3 regions of the Streptomyces sp. NBC_01257 genome follow, and region 1 is predicted to be linked to each of the others. Evidence: riboswitches for the same ligand, from Rfam matches in the RefSeq annotation. Region 1 holds a riboswitch; each other region holds the start of a gene.
The links. Region 1 has a riboswitch for S-adenosylmethionine ahead of OG408_RS38250 (amino acid ABC transporter permease). Riboswitches for the same ligand answer to the same signal wherever they lie in the genome.
Positions count from the first base shown of each region.

Region 2: it holds a riboswitch for S-adenosylmethionine, as region 1 does, so the genes downstream of both, thrC (threonine synthase) here and OG408_RS38250 (amino acid ABC transporter permease) in region 1, are expected to answer to the same signal.
Region 3: it holds a riboswitch for S-adenosylmethionine, as region 1 does, so the genes downstream of both, OG408_RS37640 (putative leader peptide) here and OG408_RS38250 (amino acid ABC transporter permease) in region 1, are expected to answer to the same signal.

Region 1 is NZ_CP108472.1:8,791,862-8,799,350, reverse strand. It holds gene OG408_RS38255 (amino acid ABC transporter ATP-binding protein) at 1-284, opposite strand, end outside; gene OG408_RS38250 (amino acid ABC transporter permease) at 281-1,306, opposite strand; SAM riboswitch class IV at 1,633-1,740, opposite strand; SAM riboswitch class IV at 1,865-2,009, shown strand; gene OG408_RS40245 (putative leader peptide) at 2,046-2,111, shown strand; gene OG408_RS38245 (hypothetical protein) at 2,273-3,061, shown strand; gene OG408_RS38240 (helix-turn-helix domain-containing protein) at 3,071-3,655, opposite strand; gene OG408_RS38235 (benzoate/H(+) symporter BenE family transporter) at 3,816-5,045, shown strand; gene OG408_RS38230 (ABC transporter ATP-binding protein) at 5,141-6,934, shown strand; gene manD (D-mannonate dehydratase ManD) at 7,021-7,489, opposite strand, start outside.
Region 2 is NZ_CP108472.1:5,032,646-5,040,134, reverse strand. It holds gene OG408_RS21795 (TetR/AcrR family transcriptional regulator) at 1-545, shown strand, start outside; gene groL (chaperonin GroEL) at 654-2,279, opposite strand; gene OG408_RS21785 (cold-shock protein) at 2,627-2,833, opposite strand; gene OG408_RS21780 (MoaD/ThiS family protein) at 3,251-3,529, opposite strand; gene thrC (threonine synthase) at 3,569-4,864, opposite strand; SAM riboswitch class I at 4,882-5,008, opposite strand; gene OG408_RS21770 (glucosyl-3-phosphoglycerate synthase) at 5,162-6,124, shown strand; gene OG408_RS21765 (alpha,alpha-trehalose-phosphate synthase (UDP-forming)) at 6,179-7,489, shown strand, end outside.
Region 3 is NZ_CP108472.1:8,642,360-8,649,848, forward strand. It holds gene OG408_RS37620 (flavodoxin family protein) at 98-550, shown strand; gene OG408_RS37625 (sugar ABC transporter substrate-binding protein) at 713-1,801, shown strand; gene OG408_RS37630 (ATP-binding cassette domain-containing protein) at 1,937-2,716, shown strand; gene OG408_RS37635 (sugar ABC transporter permease) at 2,713-3,993, shown strand; SAM riboswitch class IV at 4,153-4,265, shown strand; gene OG408_RS37640 (putative leader peptide) at 4,305-4,421, shown strand; gene OG408_RS37645 (LLM class flavin-dependent oxidoreductase) at 4,495-5,724, shown strand; gene OG408_RS37650 (NtaA/DmoA family FMN-dependent monooxygenase) at 5,743-7,146, shown strand; gene OG408_RS37655 (LLM class flavin-dependent oxidoreductase) at 7,143-7,489, shown strand, end outside.

The sequences.
Region 1 (7,489 bases):
GCCAGGATGACCCGTTCGCTGAGCTCCTTGAGCCGCCCGCCCTGCCGGCGTACGCCGATCGGTTCGCCGTTCAGGCTGACATGGCCGATCTCGGGCTTCTCCAGGTGGTTGATCACCCGGAGGAGGGTGGACTTCCCCGAGCCGGAGGGGCCGAGGACGGCCGTGACCTCTCCGGGCCGCACGGTCAGCGCCACTCCGTCCAGGACGCGTTGGCTGCCGTACCACTTGTAGACGTCGTGCACCTCGACCGCGGCCGGGCTGATCTCCTGCGTGTCGGTGGTCATATCGCCGTCTCCCTCCGGGCCCGGGCCCGCAGACCGTCCAGACCGTTCCGTACCTTCTGCAACGGGGTCGGCGGCAGGGTGCGCAGGGCGCCCCGCGAGTAGTGCCGCTCGACGTAGAACTGGACGACGGACACGGCGCTGGTGAGGATCAGGTACCAGAAGGTGGCGACCAGCAGCAGCGGCACGATGTCGCCGGGGTAGGTGCTGCCCATGCTCTGCACCGAACCGAACAGGTCGAGCAGCGAGACGTAGAAGACCAGCGAGGTGCCCTTGATCAGGCCGATCAGCTGGTTGACGTAGTTCGGTGTGATGGAGCGCAGCGCCTGCGGGAAGACGATCCTGGCGAACTGGTACCGCTTCGGGAGGCCCAGCGCGGAGGCCGCCTCGTGCTGGCCCTGGTCGACGGAGAGGATGCCGCCGCGCACCACCTCGGAGGCGTAGGCCGCCTCGTTGAGGCTCAGGCCGACGACGGCGACGGCCATGTCGGTGGCGAGGCGCGACTCGTCGAAGGTGAAGAAGGCCGGACCGAACGGCACTCCGATGCTCAACGTCCGGTAGAGCGCGCTGAAGTTGTAGAGGAACAGCAGGACCACGATCAGCGGCACCGAGCGGAACAGCCAGGTGTAGAGCCAGCTCACGGTGCGCAGCACGGGGTTCGGGGAGAGCCGCGCCAGAGCCAGCAGCACGCCGCCGAGCAGCCCCAGCACCGCGCTGTACACGGCGACTTCGAGGGTGACGACCAGACCGTCGAGGATGGTGGGGCGCAGGAACCAGTACTGGAACCGGTCCCACTGGTAGAAGGGGTTGGTCACCAGGCCGTGGGTGATCTGGGCGACCAGCACGAGGACGACCGCCGTGATGATCCAGCGGAAGGGACGGCGGAGGGGGACGACCCGTTGCGCCGCCAGGGGTTTCGGCGGGGCCGGGCGGCTGTCCGTCCCGGCGGCCGGATCGGGGCGCGGCATCGTCCCGGTGGGCGGCGCTGATCCCTTGGGCACAGCGACGCCGGAGGATTCACTCATGGAGGGCTCCAGCGGATGCGGACACCCCGGACCGCGGCGGGCGGCACGCCGCCGTGTCCGTCGGAACGGATCGGCGGAACGCGGCACACAGCGCGGGAGGGGGCCGGGCGGGGAGAGGGCACACCGCGGCAGCGGTGGGTGTCAGGGAATCGGAGAGCCGTCAGCCCTGACAGAGAGGGCGGGAAGCGGCCGTACACAGCGCGCTGTTGACACGCAGGAGGTCGACGGTGCGGTCCGCACACAGCAGGACGCAGCCGCGGGGCCGTCGTGCGGCCGTCCCGTCAGCTGCGTACATCTCGCTCACCGTCACCATTCCGCCCCGCGGGGCCTCACGCTTACCGAACGTCATCCGGTCCGGTCCTCACCTGGGGCACCCCACCGCGTGCGAGGGTTGCCGGCCGGCGAGCCAGGGCTTTTCACCGGCACTCGTGACCGTGCTGCTCTGGGCCGGAGGTTAGGGCCGTTCCGAAATGGATGTCAACGCCGGTGACCACCAGGCGAGACGGCTCGGACCACCTCCTTGACGACGTCACCGGGCGCACCGAGACTGGCGGGGACGGTCACGATTGTCAGCGCCGCCCGGACGGGATCTCCCGCTCGTGCGGTCATCGGCCCCGGCCCGCTGACAGGCAACCCTTCCACCGCGATGGGGTGCCCCGGGTGACGACCGGGTCCCGTCGGTGCGACGGGGCAAGCGCGGTCTCGCGTCTCGCGAGCCCCGACGGCAGGACCGGTGGGAATGCCCAGGATCGGCTTGACAAGGCGCTTGCACATCGATCTGTTGCGCGTCTCCAGCGCTTACTAGGGTCCGTCGGCGGACGGACGCGTACCGGGCTGTCGAACCGGCCCCTTGCGCGTTCCTCCGGACGGACCGGTATGCAGGCTCAGTCGTTCCGCATCCGGCCGCCGGTGCCCACGAGGCAGCGGTGGCTTCGTCGTTCCCCCAGGGATCCCACAGGGAGAGTCATGCCCGAGACAGCATCGCGCGGTTGTGGCACAGGCAACGCGTGTACGTTCGGCCCCGCTTCATCCGCACCGGCGTCACGTCCGTCAGGTCTGCTCCTCGCGTCGGCCGTACGGTCCGCGCCCATCCACAGCCGGATCGGCGTCGGTCTGGCCGGCGGCTTCTATCCGGCACCGCACCGCTACGAGCTGTTCCTGTCGGTGAGTTGTCCCCGCTCGCTGCGCATCTCGATCACCCTCGGCCTGCTCGGGCTCAAGGACTCCGTCGCCACCACGCTCCTGACCCACCCGGCCGGCACACCCGAGGGCTTCGCGGCGCTGCGCGGTGCGTACGAGGCCACGGTGCACCACTACAACGGGCCGCTGACCGCTCCCGCGCTGTGCGACCGCTGGAGCGGACGCATCGTCAGCAACCACACGCCCGACATCCTGCGCGACCTCGCGGGGCTGCTGTCCGGCCACGACGAGGCCTGCCCCTCCCCGCTGCACCCGCCGGAGCTCGCCGCCGACATCGACGGCATCCGTGAGCTGCTGGAGCTCGGGGTCACGGATGCGGCGGAGCCCTCGGAGCGTTCGGCCGCGCTCGATGTGATGGAGCACCGTCTCTCCCTGCACCCCTACGTGTGCGGCCCTCAGCTGACGGCGGCCGATGTGGACCTGTGGGTGACGCTCGTGCAGCCCGGCACGGCCGGTTTCCTGTGCGGGTACCCCCGCCTCCAGGAATTCGTCGGACGGCTCGGCGACCGCCCGGCCTTCCCCTACGCGAACGGCGTGGTGGCCGAGGCGGCGTGAGGGCGGCGCTCAGCCGGTCTCGGCTCCTCCACCGGAGCCGGGGCCGGGCTCGCCCGCCGGGGGGTAGCGGACGAAGAGGACGCCCTGCACCTCGCCGTCGGGCGCGCCGTAGACGTGGGGCACATCGGCCCGCCACTCGGCACTGGCGCCGGGGCCGGCCGTGCGGGTGTCGTCGGGCGGGCCGACGACGGCAGTGCCGGACAGCACCATCAGGCTCTCCCGCGTGCCCGGGACGTGGCCCTGCGACTCCTGGACGGCGCCCGCCCGGATGCTGATCCGGAACACGTCGGTGACCGCGAACCCGGCCTCGTACCGTTCGAGCAGGACGGCGGTGACGGCGCTTCCCGAGACGCCGGGGAGCGCCGGGCCGGGGCCGCCGGCGGGCAGCGGGTCACTCAGCACGGCGCTCAGCGGCAGGCCGAGCGCGGTGGCGAGCGCGTACAGCGTCTCCAGGGTCGGATTGCGCGTCCCGCTCTCCAGCTCCGAGAGCGTGCCCTTGCCCACGCGGGAACGCCGGGACAGCTCGGAGAGTGACAGCTGCCGCTCGCGCCGCAGCGCGCGCAGCCTGCGCCCCACGTCCTCGTTCAGTCCCATCCGCGTGCACCCGCTCCGCTGTCCTGGTTGACGGGCATCGGCCCTTCTCTCTAGTGTTCCACAAACAGAACGTTCCGTATACGGAACGATGGCGCGTCCCGGGCCCGCTCCGGCCGTCGGCGCTGCCCCGAACCGCTCGGCACAGGGAAGTGGCTCACTCATGCTCGCGATCACCCGCATACGCGCGGCGGCACCGCCCTCGGCCGTGGCCGCCGGACTGATCGCCGTCATGGTCGGGGTGACGAGTTCCGCGGCCCTGGTCTTCACGGCGGCGAGGGCCGCCGGGGCGGACTCGCGCGAGATCTCCTCCTGGATGCTCGCGCTCGGTGTCGGCCTGGCCTGCACCTGTATCGGTCTGTCGCTGCGCTACCGGGCCCCCGTCGTGACCGCGTGGTCGACGCCCGGAGCGGCGCTGCTGACGACGGGTCTGAGCGGGGTGTCGATGGCGCAGGCGGTGGGCGCCTTCGTCTTCTCGGGTCTGCTCATCCTCGTCAGCGGGGTGACCGGGTGGTTCAGCCGGCTCATGGGCCGGATTCCGGTGCCGCTGGCGGCCGCCCTGCTCGCCGGAGTGCTGTTGCGTTTCGGCACGGGCCTGTTCAGCACCATGCACGACAGTTTCGCCGTGGCGTTCCCCATGTTCGTGCTCTACCTGCTGAGCCGGCGTCTGCTCCCCCGGTACGCGGTGCTGCTGGCGCTCGCCGTGGGCGTCGTCGCCACCGTGTTCACCGGCGGGTGGCAGCTGGGCAAGGTCCGGCTCGCCCTGGCCACCCCGGTGTTCACCGCCCCGGAGTTCGACTGGAAGGTCCTCGTCAGCGTCGGCGCGCCCCTGTTCGTCGTGACGATGGCCTCCCAGAACCTGCCGGGTGTCGCCGTGCTCCGCGGCGCCGGCTACGACGTACCGGTGTCGCCGCTGATGACGTGGACCGGGGCGGCCAACGCCCTGCTCGCCCCCTTCGGTGCCTTCGGTCTCAACCTCGCCGCGATCACCGCCGCCATCTGCACCGGCGAGGAGGCCCACCCCGAACGCGACCGGCGCTTCCTGGCCGCGGTGTGGGCGGGTGTCTTCTACCTCTGCGTCGGGCTGCTCGGCGCGACGGTCGCCTCCCTGCTCACCGCGATGCCGCAGGAACTCGTCCTGGCGATCGCCGGGATCGGGCTGCTCGCCACCATCGAGGCCTCGCTGACGGCGGCGCTGGCCGACAAGGCGTCACGGGAGGCGGCCGTGGTGACCTTCCTCGCCACCGCCTCCGGGGTGACCCTGCTGGGGATCGGTTCCGCGTTCTGGGGCCTGCTGGCCGGCCTGGTCACGGCGGTCATCGCCTCGGCGGGCCGCCCCCGCCCCGAGGTTCCGGCACCGGCGCCGCAGCCGGACGAACTCCGCGTCCACTGAGGCACTTCGGGCCCCGAAGTCTCGCCTCCCCCGCCCCCTGTCCCGTCCGTGGAACCGGCTTGCCCCGGACGGCGGGAGCGGGGTGGGATGGACTCATGCAGAAAGCGGTTGCCCAACCCTCCGCCGAATCCCTGGCGCCCTTCGACCACCTCGACCATCGCTACCGCGGCGAGAACCCGGTCCGCACCCTCGGCCACCTCTTCAGGCCCGACCGCGGACGGCTGGCCCTCGCGGTCGTCATCTTCGTCGTGAAGCACAGCCCGATCTGGCTGCTTCCCCTCATCACCGCCACGGTCCTGGACGTGGTCGTCCAGCACGGCCCGGAGTCCGGGCTGTGGAAGTCCACCGGCGTCCTGCTGTTCATCCTCGTGATCAACTACCCGCTCCACCAGTGGTACGTACGCTGCCTCGGCGGCAGCATCCGCCGCATGGGCACGACCCTGCGCTCGGCGCTCTGCCGCCGGATGCAGCAGTTGTCCATCGGCTATCACGCACGCGTCAGTTCGAGCGTCCTGCAGGCCAAGGTGGTCCGCGACGTGGAGTCGGTGGAGCAGATGATGCAGCAGAGCGCCGACATGGGGCTCGGCGCCGTCGTCACCCTGGTCGGCGGGCTCGTCGTCATCGGGGTGCGCGTGCCCGCGTTCCTGCCGGTCTTCCTGATCGTCGTGCCCGCCGCCGGATTCCTCGTGATGAAGCTGCGCGCCCGGCTGCGCAGCCACAACGAGTCCTTCCGCCGCGAGGTCGAGCAACTCTCCTCCCGCGTCGGCGAGATGACCACGCTCATCCCGATCACCCGCGCTCACGGGCTGGAGCGCACCGCCCTCGGCCGCGTCGACGGCTCGCTGCGCCAGGTCTTCGCGGCCGGCCTGCGCCTGGACGTGATCAACGGCCGCTTCGGATCGCTGGCCTGGGTCATCCTCAACACGCTCGGAGTGCTGTGCCTGACGGGGTCCGCGCTGGTCGCGTACCACGGCTGGATGCCCATCACGCCGGGCGACGTGGTGATGCTCAGCGCCTTCTTCACCGTCCTGACCGGGTCCGTGACCACGCTGCTGGGTCTGGCCCCGGTCCTCACCAAGGGGCTGGAGTCGGTGCGTTCGGCGGGCGAGGTGCTCCAGGCCCCCGACCTGGAGCGCAACGCGGGCAAGGCCCAGGTGGAGCGGGTCACCGGCCGCATCGACTTCGAGGACGTCGGCTTCGCCTACGACGACTCCGCTCCCGCCGTCGACGGATTCACCCTCTCCGCACGGCCGGGCGAGACCATCGCGCTGGTCGGTGCGTCGGGCGCCGGCAAGTCGACCGTCCTCAACCTCCTCATCGGCTTCATCCGTCCGACGTCGGGCCGCATCATGCTCGACGGCACGGACATGGCCGGGCTCGACCTGCGCAGCTACCGGCGGTTCCTGTCCGTGGTGCCGCAGGAGTCGATCCTGTTCGAGGGCAGCATCCGCGACAACGTGACGTACGGAATGGGGGACACCGACGACGCCACGCTGATGCGCGCCCTGACGGACGCCAACGCGCTGGAGTTCGTGCGCGGTCTGCCGCTCGGTCTGGACACGGTCGTCGGCGAACGCGGGGCCCGCCTCTCGGGCGGGCAGAAGCAGCGGCTCGCCATCGCCCGCGCGCTGATCCGAGACCCCAGGGTGCTGGTACTCGACGAGGCCACCTCCGCGCTGGACAACCGCTCCGAGGCCCTGGTCCAGGAGGCTCTCTCCCGGCTCGTGCACGGCCGGACGGTCTTCGTCGTCGCGCACCGCCTGTCCACGATCCAGGGGGCCGACCGCATCGTGGCGATGGAGGGCGGCCGGATAGCCGAGGTGGGGACGCACGAGGAACTGCTGGGCCGGGAAGGGGTGTACGCGGGCCTCCAGCCGGCCCACCCCTGACGGGGCCCGGCGCCGGGGCCCGCGGATGTGCGGCCCCCGGGCGCCGGTAGGACGTGACCCCCTACGGGGCGGCGGCGCGCCGCGGCTCACCAGTCGTGGACGCTGCCGTCCCGGAGCCGGTTGACCGGGAGGTAGGCCTGCTCGTACGGGTGCGCGGCCGCCATCTCCTCGTCCAGTTCCACCCCGATGCCCGGCGCCTCGCCCGGGTGCAGGTATCCGTCGGTGAAGGTGTAGGCGTGCCGGAACATCTCCTCGGTACGGGAGTTGTGGCCGGAGTACTCCTGGATACCGAAGTTGTGGACGGCGAGGTCGAGGTGGACTGCGGCGGCCATGCCGACCGGCGAGATGTCCTCCGGGCCGTGGACGGCGCTCTTCACCTGGTACTGGGCGGCGAAGTCGAAGAGCTTGCGCAGGGGTGTGACCCCGCCGAAGTGGGTGACCGCGGAACGCGCGTAGTCGATCAGCTGCTCGGTGATCAGCGTCTGGTAGTCGTACACCGTGTTGAACACCTCGCCGACGGCCAGGGGCGTCGTGGTGTGCCGGCGGACCAGGCGC
Region 2 (7,489 bases), 3.8 Mb from region 1:
TCGCGGCGGAGGTGGGCGCCGGCGTCATGTCGCTCTACAGCTACGCCCCCGACAAGGAGACGCTGCTGGACCTGATGATCGACCACGTCAACGGCGAACTGCCGGCGTCCGGTCCGCTCACCGGCGACTGGCGCACCGACCTCAAGACCATCGGGCACCTCCAGCGCGACCACATGCTCCGCCACCCCTGGCTGGCCACCGCCGTGCCCGCCCGCCGCACGCTCGGCCCCCGCACCCTGGCGTTCCTGGAACACGCCCTGGCCGCCCTGCGGCCCAGCGGCCTGGACGGCGGCGCCCGCCTTGAGGTCTTCGCCCAGCTCACCGCATTCGTGGCCGGGCACGTGGCCCACGAGGTGGCGCTGGCCGAGGCGGCCCAGTCACCGGACCGGGCCGCGGCCGAGGTGCTCTACCTCACCGCCGTCGCGGCTGACGGCCACCACCCGGAACTGGCGGCGGCCCTCGCGTCGGCCGCCCGCCCGGTCACCCCGGACGCCACGTTCGCCCGCTTCCTGAACCGGCTGGTCGACGGGCTGGACACGGACTGACCGTGCGTACGGGCCGGGCCCGTACGCACGAAAACACCGGCCCCCGGGGACGAATCCCCGGGGGCCGGTGTCTTGTACCGCTGTGCAGGAACTACCGATCCGTCAGGATCAGAAGTCCATGTCACCGCCGGGCATGCCGCCCGGAGCGCCGCCGGCAGCGGCCTTCTCCGGCTTGTCGGCGATGACGGCCTCGGTGGTGAGGAAGAGCGCGGCGATGGACGCGGCGTTCTGCAGGGCGGAGCGCGTGACCTTCGCCGGGTCGAGAATGCCCTCGGCGATCATGTCGACGTACTCGCCGGTCGCGGCGTTGAGGCCGTGACCGATCGGCAGGTTGCGCACCTTCTCGACGACGACGCCACCCTCGAGACCACCGTTGACGGCGATCTGCTTGAGCGGGGCCTCCAGCGCCAGCTTGACGGCGTTGGCGCCGGTCGCCTCGTCACCCGAGAGCTCCAGCTTCTCGAAGACGGCCGAGGCCTGGAGCAGAGCCACGCCACCACCGGCGACGATGCCCTCCTCGACGGCGGCCTTGGCGTTGCGCACCGCGTCCTCGATGCGGTGCTTGCGCTCCTTGAGCTCGACCTCGGTCGCGGCACCGGCCTTGATGACGGCCACGCCGCCGGCCAGCTTCGCGAGGCGCTCCTGGAGCTTCTCGCGGTCGTAGTCCGAGTCGGAGTTCTCGATCTCGGCACGGATCTGGTTGACGCGACCCTGGACCTGGTCGCTGTCACCGGCGCCGTCGACGATCGTCGTCTCGTCCTTGGTGATGACGACCTTGCGGGCGCGGCCGAGCAGGTCGAGACCGGCGTTCTCCAGCTTGAGGCCGACCTCCTCGGAGATGACGGTGCCACCGGTGAGGATGGCGATGTCGCCGAGCATGGCCTTGCGGCGGTCACCGAAGCCCGGAGCCTTGACGGCGACGGACTTGAAGGTGCCACGGATCTTGTTGACGACCAGGGTCGACAGGGCCTCGCCCTCGACGTCCTCGGCGATGATCAGCAGCGGCTTGCCGGACTGCATGACCTTCTCCAGCAGCGGAAGGAGGTCCTTCACGTTGCTGATCTTCGAGTTCACGATCAGGATGTACGGGTCGTCCAGGGACGACTCCATGCGCTCCATGTCCGTGGCGAAGTACGCCGAGATGTAGCCCTTGTCGAAGCGCATACCCTCGGTGAGCTCGAGCTCCAGACCGAAGGTCTGGGACTCCTCGACGGTGATGACGCCTTCCTTGCCGACCTTGTCCATGGCCTCGGCGATGAGCTCGCCGATCTGGGTGTCAGCGGCGGAGATGGAGGCGGTCGAAGCGATCTGCTCCTTGGTCTCCACGTCCTTGGCCTGCTCCAGGAGGGCGGCGGAGACGGCCTCGACGGCCTTCTCGATGCCCCGCTTGAGAGCCATCGGGTTGGCACCCGCGGCCACGTTGCGCAGGCCCTCGCGGACGAGCGCCTGGGCGAGAACGGTGGCGGTGGTCGTACCGTCGCCGGCGACGTCGTCCGTCTTCTTGGCGACCTCCTTGACCAGCTCCGCACCGATCTTCTCGTACGGGTCCTCCAGCTCGATCTCCTTGGCGATGGAAACACCATCGTTGGTGATCGTGGGGGCGCCCCACTTCTTCTCAAGGACGACGTTGCGACCCTTGGGGCCAAGGGTGACCTTGACGGCGTCGGCGAGCTGGTTCATGCCGCGCTCGAGACCGCGCCGGGCCTCCTCGTCGAACGCGATGATCTTGGCCATATGAAGTGGTCCTCCCGGACAGGGGTGGATTCTCCGGACCGAGTGGCGCCCGCGACGGACGGCCTGCCTGTCCGCCGGTTCCTTGCCCCGGCGGACCTGCGGGCCTCACCGGCCCGGTCCAAGTTTCTGTCACTCTCACCCGGAGAGTGCTAAGCCCAATGATTAGCACTCGACCCCCTTGAGTGCAAGCGTCCCCCTCGGGATGTGGACAGCGGAGAGGGGCGAAGCGCGGCGGAGAGAGACGGAGAAGGCGGCACAGGACGCACGGAGGGCCCGTACCCCAGGGGTACGGGCCCTCCGTGCGTGAGTAGTGTCGTTGGCCGACTGTGTCGCGGCCGGCGCCGGGCTCAGCCGACGGCGAGCTTGACCATGTCCGCCTGCGGCCCCTTCTGGCCCTGCGAGATCTCGAATTCAACTCGCTGACCCTCTTCGAGGGTGCGGTATCCGTCCATCTGGATCGCGCTGTAGTGGACGAAAACATCCGCACCACCGTCGACCGCGATGAAGCCGTACCCCTTCTCCGCGTTGAACCACTTGACGGTGCCCTGAGCCATGCCTAACTCCCCTATTACTGGCCCTTGCACAGGACCGCACTTCGCGGGCCCGGGTCAGAACTCACCCTCCGACAGGAGAGGGTGCGTGCGCCGGAACGCGTCGACCGCGGCCGAATGTATCTGCCCAACTGCCCTCTGCAACAGGTCAATCGGACGAGAATTCTGGGCAGCATCGATCGCCCGAATATGAGGATCTCATGAGATTCCAGGGCAAGTCGGGCCAGGCAAAGGCGACTTATGGCACAAGGAGTTCAGGCACTTTGGCTGCTTCTTGTCGTGGCCAGGCGCATTCTCATATGCGGGCGGCACGGGCAGCGGAGGGGACTTCCCACACTGTACCGCGCTCAACCATGCAGAATTGCCCCCTCCGCTTCTGTCGCAGAGGGGGCAATTCCGGTGACGGGGTGGAGCGGTGGCTCAGCAGCCGCCGGCGACGGCCGGGATGATCGAGATGCCGGCGCCGTCCGGGGTGACCGCGTCCAGGCCGCCCTCGAAGCGCACGTCGTCGTCGTTGACGTACACGTTCACGAAGCGGCGCAGCTTGCCCTGGTCGTCCAGGACGCGGGCGGCGATGCCCGGGTGGTCCTTCTCCAGGGACTCGATGACCTGGGAGAGGGTCGCGCCCTCGGCCGGGACCTCGGCCTGGCCGCCGGTGTAGGTGCGGAGGATGGTGGGGATACGGACCTTGACGCTCATGGTGTGCCCTTCCTGAAGTCTCGGGTGGTCAGAAGCTTCTCAGCTGGTGGCGGCGAGGCCCGCGTCGCGGAAGGCGTCCAGGCTCGGGCGGATCGTGGCGCTCACCTGTGAGGTGGCGGCCACCGCGTCCAGCGTCTTCAGGCCGTCGCCGGTGTTCAGGACGACGGTGGTGAGCGTCGGGTCCAGCAGACCGGCCTCGATGAGCTTCTTCGTCACGCCGACCGTCACGCCGCCCGCCGTCTCGGCGAAGATGCCCTCGGTGCGGGCCAGCAGCTTGATCGCGTCGACGACCTGCTCGTCGTTGACGTCCTCGACGGCACCGCCGGTGCGGCGGGCGATGTCCAGGACGTACGGGCCGTCGGCCGGGTTGCCGATGGCGAGGGACTTGGCGATCGTGTTCGGCTTCTGCGGCCGCACGACGTCGTGACCGGCCTTGAAGGCGGCGGAGACCGGGGAGCAGCCCTCGGCCTGGGCGCCGAAGATCTTGTACGGCTTGTCCTCGACGAGGCCGAGCTTGATCAGCTCCTGAAGGCCCTTGTCGATCTTCGTGAGCTGCGAGCCGGACGCGATCGGGATGACGATCTGGTCGGGCAGCCGCCAGCCGAGCTGCTCGCAGATCTCGTACGCCAGGGTCTTGGAACCCTCGCCGTAGTACGGGCGCAGGTTGACGTTGACGAAGCCCCAGCCCTCGCCGAGCGGGTCGCCGATGAGCTCGGAGCAGAAGCGGTTGACGTCGTCGTAGTTGCCCTCGATGCCGACCAGCTCACCGCCGTACACCGCGGCCATGACGACCTTGCCCTGCTCCAGGTCGTGCGGGATGAACACGCAGGACCGCAGGCCGGCGCGGGCGGCGGCGGCGCCCACGGCGCCGGCCAGGTTGCCGGTGGAGGAGCAGGAGAGGGTGGTGAATCCGAAGGCGCGGGCGGCCTCGACGGCGATCGCGACGACACGGTCCTTGAAGGAGTGCGTCGGGTTGCCGGAGTCGTCCTTGACGTACAGGCCGCCGGTGACGCCCAGCTCACGGGCGAGGTTGTCGGCCTTGACCAGCTTGGTGAAGCCGGGGTTGATGTTGGGCTTGTCCGCGACATCGGCGGGGACCGGCAGCAGCGGCGCGTAGCGCCAGATGTTGTTGGGTCCGGCCTCGATGCGCTTCTTCAGCTCGTCCGGGGAGCCGCTCGGCAGGTCGTACGCCACTTCGAGCGGCCCGAAACAGGACGCGCAGGCGAAAAGGGGGCCGAGGGGGAATCGCTCTCCGCATTCGCGGCAGGAAAGCGCCGCGGCGGGACCGAGGTCCACGGAAGATTCGGTGTGTGCTGCAACAGTCTCAACAGCCATGATGGCGAGGCCCTTTCTCCTCATCTTCCTCGTGACGCATTTCGCCACGAGACGGAATTGGCACCTTCCCTACCGAACCTCGCGGTCGGCAGGAGGGTTGCCGGGACTTCAACGGGCCGTTCCCTCAGTCCCTCTGGATGAGCGCTGTGGCACTGGACCATGGATCCAGGCGTTTATCGGCGGACGGACCCCGGCATGCGACGGCCATCTGCGTTGTTCAAGACTGTAACCGAAGCACCGGACTGTTGAGATAGTCGTCCGTACCGCGAGATGGATCACATACAGGGAGTATCGACCGTGCTGGAAGAGGTCGAACGCTGGCTGACCAGGCGTTCCTGGTCGGCCGCCGACCGTCCGCTGGACCGTCTTCTGGCCGCCAGGGACAGCCTCCGGAACGCCGGGTCGCGCGCCGGGAGCGTCAGCGTCGTGCTGCCCGCGCTGAACGAGGCGGAGACGGTCGGCGACATCGTCGCGACCATCCGGCGCGAGCTCATGGAGAAGACCCGGCTGGTCGACGAGCTGGTGGTGATCGACTCCGGCTCGACGGACGCGACCGCCGAGGTCGCCCGCCGGGCGGGGGCCCGGGTCATCCACCGGGACGCGATCCTGCCGCGGATGCCCGCCGTCCCCGGCAAGGGCGAGGTGCTGTGGCGGTCACTCCTGGTGACCGGTGGCGACATCGTGTGCTTCATCGACGCGGACCTGAAGGACTTCTCGGCGGACTTCGTGTCCGGCATCGTCGGCCCGCTGCTGACCGACCCGTCGGTGCAGTTCGTCAAGGCGATGTACGACCGTCCCTTCGGCGACACCACGGGGCAGGGCGGCCGGGTCACCGAGATGGTGGCGCGCCCGCTGCTCAATCTGCACTGGCCGCAGCTGGCCGGCTTCGTCCAGCCGCTGGGCGGGGAGTACGCGGTGCGCAGGTCCCTGCTGGAGCGGCTGCCGTTCCCGGTCGGTTACGGGGTGGAGCTGGGGCTGCTCGTCGACTCCCTGCACACCGTGGGCCTGGACGCGCTCGCCCAGGTCGACGTCGGTGTCCGCAGGCACCGCCACCAGGACGGCCAGGCGCTCGGCCGGATGGCGGCCGCCATCTACCGCACCGCCCAGCTGCGCCTCTCCCGGGGCCACCTGGTGCGCCCGGCGCTGACCCAGTTCGAGCGCGGCGAGCACGGCTTCGTCCCGCACACGTATCCCGTGGACACCGAGGAGCGGCCGCCGATGCGGGAGATCGAGGAGTACGTTTCGCGCCGCGCGGCATGACGTGGCCGGACTTCGCACGTTTGGGCGGTTGGTGATCGGGCTAGATTCCGCAACATGGTCTCCGAGCACGTCCCTCAGCCCGCTGCCCAGGTCCTCGTCGCGTCCAACCGCGGCCCGGTCTCGTACACCCTGCGCGAGGACGGCTCGCTCGACGCCAAACGGGGCGGTGGCGGGCTCGTCTCCGGCCTGAGCGCCGTGGACGACAAGACGTGGGTGTGCGCGGCCCTCGGGGACGGTGACCGGGAGGCGGTGCGGCGCGGTGTCGCCGAGCCGGGCGTCCGGATGCTCGACATCGACGCGGACGTGCACGCCGACGCGTACAACGGCATCGCCAACTCGGTGCTCTGGTTCGTCCACCACCTGCTCTACCAGACCCCCGTCGAGCCCGTCTTCGACGCGGAGTTCCGCCGCCAGTGGGCGTCCTTCGAGACGTACAACCGGGCCTTCGCCGAGGCGCTCGCCGAGGAGGCGGGCGAGGGTGCGGCGGTCCTGGTGCAGGACTACCACCTGGCGCTGGTGCCCGGCATGCTCCGCGAGCTCCGCCCCGACCTGCGCATCGGCCACTTCTCGCACACCCCGTGGGCGCCCGTCGACTACTTCCGGATGCTGCCCGACGACATCGCCGCCCAGCTGCTGCACGGCATCCTCGGCGCGGACCGGGCCGCGTTCCTCACCCGGCGCTGGGCGGACGCCTTCATCGGCTGCTGCACGGAGATCCTCGGCGGCACCGGCCACACCCGGATCGGGGTGCACGGGCTCGGCGCCGACGCGGACTTCCTGCGCCGCCGCGCCCACGAGGCGGACGTCGACGAGCGGATGGCGGCGCTGCGGGAGCAGGTGGGCCCGGACCGGAAGACGATCGTGCGGGTGGACCGCACGGAACTGTCGAAGAACATCGTCCGCGGTCTGCACGCCTACCGCGCCCTGCTGGACGGGCGGCCCGAATGGCGCGGGCGCGTCGTCCACATCGCGTTCGCCTACCCCTCGCGGCAGGACCTGGCGGTCTACCGGGAGTACACCGCCGAGGTGCAGCGCGTCGCCGACACCATCAACGAGGCCTACGGGACGGCGGACTGGACGCCGGTCGTCCTGCACGTCAAGGACGACTTCGCCCGCTCGCTGGCCGCGTACCGGCTGGCGGACGTCGCGCTCGTCAACCCGATCCGGGACGGGATGAACCTGGTCGCCAAGGAGGTCCCGGTCGTCTCCGACCACGGCTGCGCGCTGGTGCTGTCGCGGGAGGCGGGGGCGTACGAGGAGCTGGGGACCGACGCGATCACGGTGAACCCGTACGACGTGTCCGCCACCGCCGACGCGCTGCACGAGGCGCTGACGATGGCGGACGACGAGCGGGCGGCCCGCACC
Region 3 (7,489 bases), 150 kb from region 1:
CGCCCGAATCCCCGAGTCGCTTCATCGACCGGCACGGGAGCGCGGGACGGCGGACCTCGCTTGCGGCCACGCCACCGGCACGGCAGGGTTCCGGGGTGTGGCCACTCTGCTGATCGTGCATCACACACCCTCGCCGAACTGCCAGGCGCTGTTCGAAGCCGTCGTCTCCGGTGCGACGACGGACGGGATCGAGGGCGTCCGGGTCGAGCGCCGCGCCGCGCTCGCCGCGACCGTGTCCGACGTGCTGGCCGCCGACGGCATCCTGCTCGGGACCCCGGCCAACCTGGGCTATGTCTCCGGTGCGCTCAAGCACTTCTTCGACCAGGTCTACTACCCCTGCCTGGACGCGACGCGCGGCCGTCCCTTCGGGTACTACGTGCACGGCGGCAACGACGTCACCGGGGCCGTGCGGGCCATCGAGTCGATCACCACGGGCCTGGGGTGGCGCCGCGCCGCCGACGCCGTGACGGTCACGGGAGAGCCCGCCAAGGCCGACATCGAGGCGTGCTGGGAGCTGGGTGCCACCCTCGCCGCCGGTCTCACGGACTGACCCGCGGATTCCGGGCCCCGCGCCCGCAGGGCCTCCGCGGCGCGATGTCACCCGCTTGCCGGTCCCGGGGTTGCCGCTAATGTCGATATGTAGGCCATTTGTGGATTTTCGTTTCCGCGCTCTCCCGGTGGAGGGACGGCGCCGTACGAGAAGGAGCCTCCCATGACCCGTACATTGCGGAGCGCGATCGCCCTGGCCGGAGCGGCGGCCCTGTCGCTGGGCGCCGTGGCGACCAGCGGCGCGGCGCAGCCGGGGACGGGCCGCCAGGCCGACCAGGTGAAGATCGGCCTGCTGCTGCCCGAGAGCAAGACCACGCGGTACGAGAAGTTCGACCGGCCGTACATCGAGGACAAGATCAAGGAGCTGGCGCCGGGCGCCCAGATCGACTACTACAACGCCGCCGAGAGCGCGACCACCCAGCAGCAGCAGGTGAACACCGCCCTCGCCAAGGGCGACCAGGTGCTCATCCTGGACGCCGTGGACGCCAAGTCGATCCAGTCCTCCGTGCAGAAGGCCCGGGACGCGGGCGTGAAGGTCGTGGCGTACGACCGGCTCGCGCAGGGCCCCGTCGACGCCTACGTCTCGTACGACAACCACAAGGTGGGAGAGCTGCAGGGCAAGGCGCTCCTCGCCGCGCTGGGCAGCAAGGCCAAGAGCGGCGAGATCGTCATGCAGAACGGCTCGCCGACCGACCCGAACGCCGCCGAGTTCAAGGCCGGCGCCCACTCCGTCCTCGACGGCAAGGTGAAGATCGGCAAGGAGTACGACACCCCGAACTGGGACCCGAACAACGCCAACCAGCAGATGGCGGGTGCCATCAGCGCACTCGGCAAGGACAAGATCGTCGGTGTGTACTCGGCCAACGACGGCCTGGCCGCCGGCATCGCCACCGCCCTGAAGGCGGCAGGCATCAGCGTGCCGCTGACCGGCCAGGACGCCCAGCTCGACGCCATCCAGCGGATCCTGGCCGGCACCCAGACCATCACCATCGAGAAGCCGTACAAGCCGGAGGCGGACACGGCGGCTGCGATGGCGGTCGACCTCGCCCAGGGCAAGGACATTCCGAAGTCCCTGACGCCGACCACCGTCAAGAGCGGCAGCGGTGAGAAGGTCCCGGCCAAGCTGCTGACACCGGTCGTGGTCAACAAGGACAACATCAAGGACACCGTCGTCAAGGACGGTCTGTACACGGTCAAGGAGATCTGTACTCCGGCCTACGCCGATGCCTGCAAGAAGGCCGGCCTCCAGTAGCTCCCGCGCCCGGCCCACGGCCCTCATGACCGTGCACGGCCGCGCACGAACCCGGACGAGCCGCGACACGCGGCTCGTCCGGCGGGGGCCGAGACTGTCCGCCCGTGTGTACGGGCAACCCAGGAGGCGGTTCCTTTGCCGCAAGCACCTGTGCTCACTCTGCGGGGGATCTCCAAACGCTTCGGCGCCGTCCAGGCACTGTCGGGCTTCGACCTGGAAGTCAGTCCCGGCGAGGTCGTCGCACTCGTCGGCGACAACGGGGCCGGGAAATCGACAGCGGTCAAGGCGATCGCGGGCGTCAATCCGCCCGACGAGGGCGTCATCGAATGGCAGGGCCGCCGAGTGGCGATCGGCCGCCCGCACGACGCCCAGAACCTCGGCATCGCGACCGTCTACCAGGACCTGGCCCTGTGCGACAACCTCGATGTCGTCGGCAACCTCTTCCTCGGCCGCGAACTGCGCCGCTTCGGCGTGCTCGACGAGGTCCGCATGGACCAGCGCTCGCGCGAACTGCTCGACACGCTGTCCATCCGCATCCCCAGCGTCCGCATCCCCGTCGCCTCCCTCTCCGGCGGACAGCGCCAGACGGTGGCGATCGCCCGTTCGCTGATCGGCGACCCGAAGGTCGTCATCCTGGACGAACCGACCGCGGCCCTCGGCGTCGAGCAGACGGCCGAGGTCCTCGACCTGGTCGAACGGCTCCGCGACCGCGGCCTCGGGACCATCCTCGTCAGCCACAACATGGTGGACGTCATGGCGGTCGCGGACCGGATCGCGGTGATGCGCCTGGGCCGGAACAACGGCTTCTTCGACCGGCGCTCCACCACCACCGAGGAGATCATCTCCGCCATCACGGGTGCCTCGGACAGCGCGGTCACCCGCCGCCAGGCCCGTAAGCGGGAGGAGGAGCGATGACCCGGGATCCGTCACGCGACGCCGACGACGCCGGCCAGCAGCCGGCCCGCGATGCCATGCCCGCCGTCGACTCCCGGCTGCTCGTCCGTGAGGAGGGCATCCGGGGGTACGCCAACGAGTTCTGGCGCAAGATGCGCAGCGGGGAACTCGGCTCGCTGCCCGTCGTCATCGCGGTGATCATCATCTGGACGGTGTTCGGCAGCCTCAACAGCACGTTCCTCTCGGCGCAGAACCTCTCCGACCTCAGCCAGCAGATCGTCGGCACCGGCATGATCGCCGTCGGGATCGTCTTCGTGCTGCTCCTCGGTGAGATCGACCTCTCCGTCGGCTCCGTCAGCGGCCTGTGCGCCGCGATCTTCGCCGTGCTGAACGTCCTCAACGGAATGAACGAGTGGCTGGCGCTGCTCATCGCCGTGCTGGGCGGCGCCGCCGTCGGGCTCATCCAGGGCTTCTTCTTCGCCAAGGTCGGGGTCCCCGCCTTCGTCGTCACCCTGGCGGGCAACCTCGCCTGGAACGGGCTGATGCTCCAGGTGCTCGGCGCCAGCGGCACGGTCAACATTCCCGGTGACAGCGTCGTCGCCGAGATCTACTCGACCATCTACCACAGCCCGGCCGCCGCCTACGTGGCCGCGGCCGTCGGGGTCGGGCTCTTCCTGCTGGCGTCCCTCCTGGACGCGGCGCGGCGCAGAGCGGCCGGAGTGCCGTCCCGGCCGGTCGCGGAGATCGTGCTGCGCACGGTCGTCATCGCCGCGATCGCGTTCGTCACCGCGTACATCCTCAACCAGTACCAGGGACTCCCGCTGGCTCTGCTGATCTTCCTGATCGTGCTGGTGCTGCTGGACTTCGTGCTGCGCCGCACCACCTACGGGCGGAAGGTCTTCGCGGTCGGCGGCAACTCCGAGGGTGCGCGGCGGGCCGGTATCAGCGTCCCGTTCGTCCGGATGTCCGTCTTCTCGATCGCGGGAACCATGGCCGGGGTGGGGGGCCTCTTCCTCGCCGGGCAGATCCAGTCGGCGAGCCAGACTTCGGGCGGCGGCAACCTGCTGATGAACGTCATCGCCGCGGCCGTCATCGGCGGTACGAGTCTGTTCGGCGGGCGCGGTTCCGTCTGGTCGGCGCTGCTCGGTGCCCTGGTGATCGGTTCCATCCAGTCCGGGATGAACATCATGGGCGTGAGCAACGCCGTGCAGTTCATGATCACCGGATCGGTCCTGCTGGCGGCCGTGGTCGTCGACTCCCTGTCCCGCAGGAGCCAGAAGGCGGCCGGACGCGCCTGATCCCCGCCGGCCGGCGGGCTGGGGCAGGCAGGCGGAAAACAGTCGTCCGACGGCGGAACAGACGGCGGGGCCCCGTTGTTGAGGCTCACGGCAGTGTGAACACGACCATGATCTGCCGGGCATTGCGCGGCGCCGCCGTCGCGCGTAGCGTTCCCGGCAGGTCATGAGTGTCAGCGCACAGCCCCGGCTCGCTGACCGGCAACCCTCCTGCGCGGCGGGGTGCTCCGGGTGACGACCGGGCGGGGCCCGACCGGGTTCCGCAAGCGCGAGGCCCCCGGGCCCGCCGAGCGGGAAGAGCGGAGGCGACGGTCATGCCACCGGTGACGCGTCCGCTCGTCAAGGTCCTCGCCCCCCGGCGCCGTGTCCACCTGTACTCCCGGCAGCACATAGACCTCCAGCGCGTGGCCGGCGCGCTCTGTTGTTCCTGACCCGTTCCCGCGACGCCGAACCTCCCGACGAGGCCCGGCGATCACCCACGGTCGATCAGGAAGGCACCCTTTCGTGTCCGCATCGTCATCGCCGCACCCTCCCCTGTCCGCATCCCCCCTGCACCTCGCCGTCGCCCTGAACGGTGCCGGCTGGCACCCGGCCGCCTGGCGCGAGCCCGGGGCCCGGCCCGGGGAACTGCTCACCGCCGCGTACTGGACCGACACCGTCAAGGAGGCCGAAAGCGGCCTGCTCGACTTCGTGACCATCGAGGACGCCCTCGGGCTCCAGTCCTCGCGGTACACCGAGCCGGACGGCCGCACCGACCAGGAGCGCGGCCGGCTCGACGCGGTGCTCATCGCCGCCCGGGTGGCCCCGCTGACCCGCCACATCGGGCTCGTCCCCACCGTCGTCGCCACGCACACCGAGCCGTTCCACATCTCCAAGGCGATCGCCACCCTCGACTACGTGAGCGGCGGCCGGGCCGGTCTGCGCGTCCAGGTGACGCCCCGGCAGCACGAGGCGGCCCACTTCGGACGCCGTACGTTCCCGCGCTTCCGCATCGAGGACCGGGACACCCCTGCCGTACGGGACCTGACCGCCGAACTCTTCGAGGAGGCCGGCGACTACGTCGAGGTGGTACGCCGGCTCTGGGACAGCTGGGAGGACGACGCGGAGATCCGGGACGTCGCCACTGGACGGTTCATCGACCGCGACAAGCTGCACTACATCGACTTCGAGGGCCGCCACTTCAGCGTCAAGGGCCCCTCGATCACCCCCCGGCCGCCGCAGGGCCAGCCGGTCGTCAGCGCCCTGGCCCACCAGAGCGTGCCCTTCCAACTGGTGGCGCGCTCGACGGACATCGGATACATCACCCCGCACGACACCGGTCAGGCCCGCACCGTCATCGACGAGATCCGCGCCGGACAGACGGCGGCGGGGCGGGCCGCGGAACCCCTGCACATCTTCGGTGACCTCGTCGTCTTCCTCGACGACGATCCCGCGGCCGCGGCGGCCCGCCGGGAGCGTCTCGACGAACTCGACGGCGCGCCGTACACCAGCGACGCGAAGGTGTTCACCGGCACCCCCGCACAACTGGCGGACCTCCTCCTGGAATGGCAGCAGGCCGGACTCTCCGGCTTCCGGCTGCGCCCCGCCGGGACCGGCCACGACCTCCGGGCCATCACCCGGGGACTGGTGCCCGAACTGCAGCGCCGCGGAGCCTTCCGGAGCGCCTACGAGGCCGACACCCTGCGCGGGCTCCTCGGCCTCGCCCGCCCCGCCAACCGCTACGCCACCGTCTGAGCCGGAGGGACCACCGACATGAGCACCAGCAACGGCGCCGGCACCAGCACCGGCAAGCCGCTCAAGCAGATCCACCTCGCCGCCCACTTCCCGGGCGTCAACAACACCACCGTGTGGAGCGACCCCGCGGCCGGCAGCCACGTCGAGTTCAGCTCGTTCGCGCATCTCGCACGGACCGCCGAACGCGCCAAGTTCGACTTCCTGTTCCTCGCGGAGGGGCTCCGACTGCGCGAACAGGGCGGAAAGATATACGACTTGGACGTGGTCGGGCGCCCCGACACGTTCACCGTGCTGTCCGCCCTGGCCGCCGTGACCGATCGCCTCGGCCTCACCGGCACCATCAACTCCACGTTCAACGAGCCCTACGAGGTGGCCAGACAGTTCGCCAGCCTCGACCACCTCTCGGGCGGGCGCGCGGCGTGGAACGTCGTCACCTCCTGGGACGCGTTCACCGGCGAGAACTTCCGGCGCGGCGGATTCCTCCCGCAGGAGGAGCGGTACTCCCGGGCCAGGGAGTTCCTGGCCACGGCCAACGAGCTGTTCGACTCCTGGCGCGGCGACGAGATCGCCGCCGACCCGGGGACCGGCACGTTCCTGCGGGACGCGCGGGCCGGGTCGTTCGCGCACAAGGGACAGCACTTCGACATCGAGGGGCAGTTCAACGTGCCCCGCAGCCCGCAGGGCCGCCCGGTGATCTTCCAGGCCGGCGACTCCGAGGACGGCCGCGAGTTCGCGGCGGCGGGCGCCGACGCGATCTTCAGCCGGTACAGCGCCCTGAAGGAGGGGCAGGCGTTCTACGCGGACGTCAAGGGCCGCCTCGCCCGCCACGGCCGCACCCACGACCAGCTGCTGATCCTGCCCGCCGCCACCTTCGTCCTCGGCGACACGGACGCCGAGGCGCAGGAGCACGCCCGCGAGGTACGCCGGCAGCAGGTCAGCGGCGCCACCGCGATCAAGCACCTGGAGTTCGTCTGGAACCGTGACCTGTCCGCGTACGACCCGGAGGGTCCGCTGCCGGACATCGACCCGGACCCGGGCGAACACACCATCGCCCGCGGCCGGGCCCAGGTCCGGATGTACCGCGACCCGCTGGCCACCGCCCGGGAGTGGCGGGAGCTCGCGGCCGCGAAGAACTGGTCGATCCGCGACCTGGTCATCGAGACCGGCAGCCGCCAGTCCTTCGTCGGCTCCGCCGCCACCGTCGCCGCCGCCATCAACGACTTCGTCCAGGCGGACGCCGCCGACGGCCTGATCCTCGCCCCGCACATCACCCCCGGCGGTCTGGACGTCTTCGCCGACACCGTCGTCCCGCTCCTCCAGGAGCGGGGTGTGTTCCGTACGGAGTACGAGGGCACGACGCTGCGCGACCACCTCGGCCTGGCCCACCCCGACGACGCGGCGTCCGGGCGGGTGGCGTCATGAAGTTCCTGGCCATCACGCTCATCGTCCACGCTCCGGACCCGGTGACCGGTGTCCAGAAGTCCACGAACGAACGCTTCCGGGAGGTGATCGACAACGCGCTGCTGGCCGAGGAGCTCGGATTCGACGGCTTCGGCGTCGGCGAACGGCACGAGCGGCCGTTCATCTCGTCCTCGCCGCCGGTCGTGCTCAGCCACATCGCCGCACTCACCTCGCGCATCCGGCTGTTCACCGCCGTCACCACGCTCAGCCTGCTCGACCCGGTGCGTGCCCACGAGGACTACGCCACGCTCGACCATCTCTCCGGCGGCCGCCTCGACCTCATCATCGGCAAGGGCAACGGGAC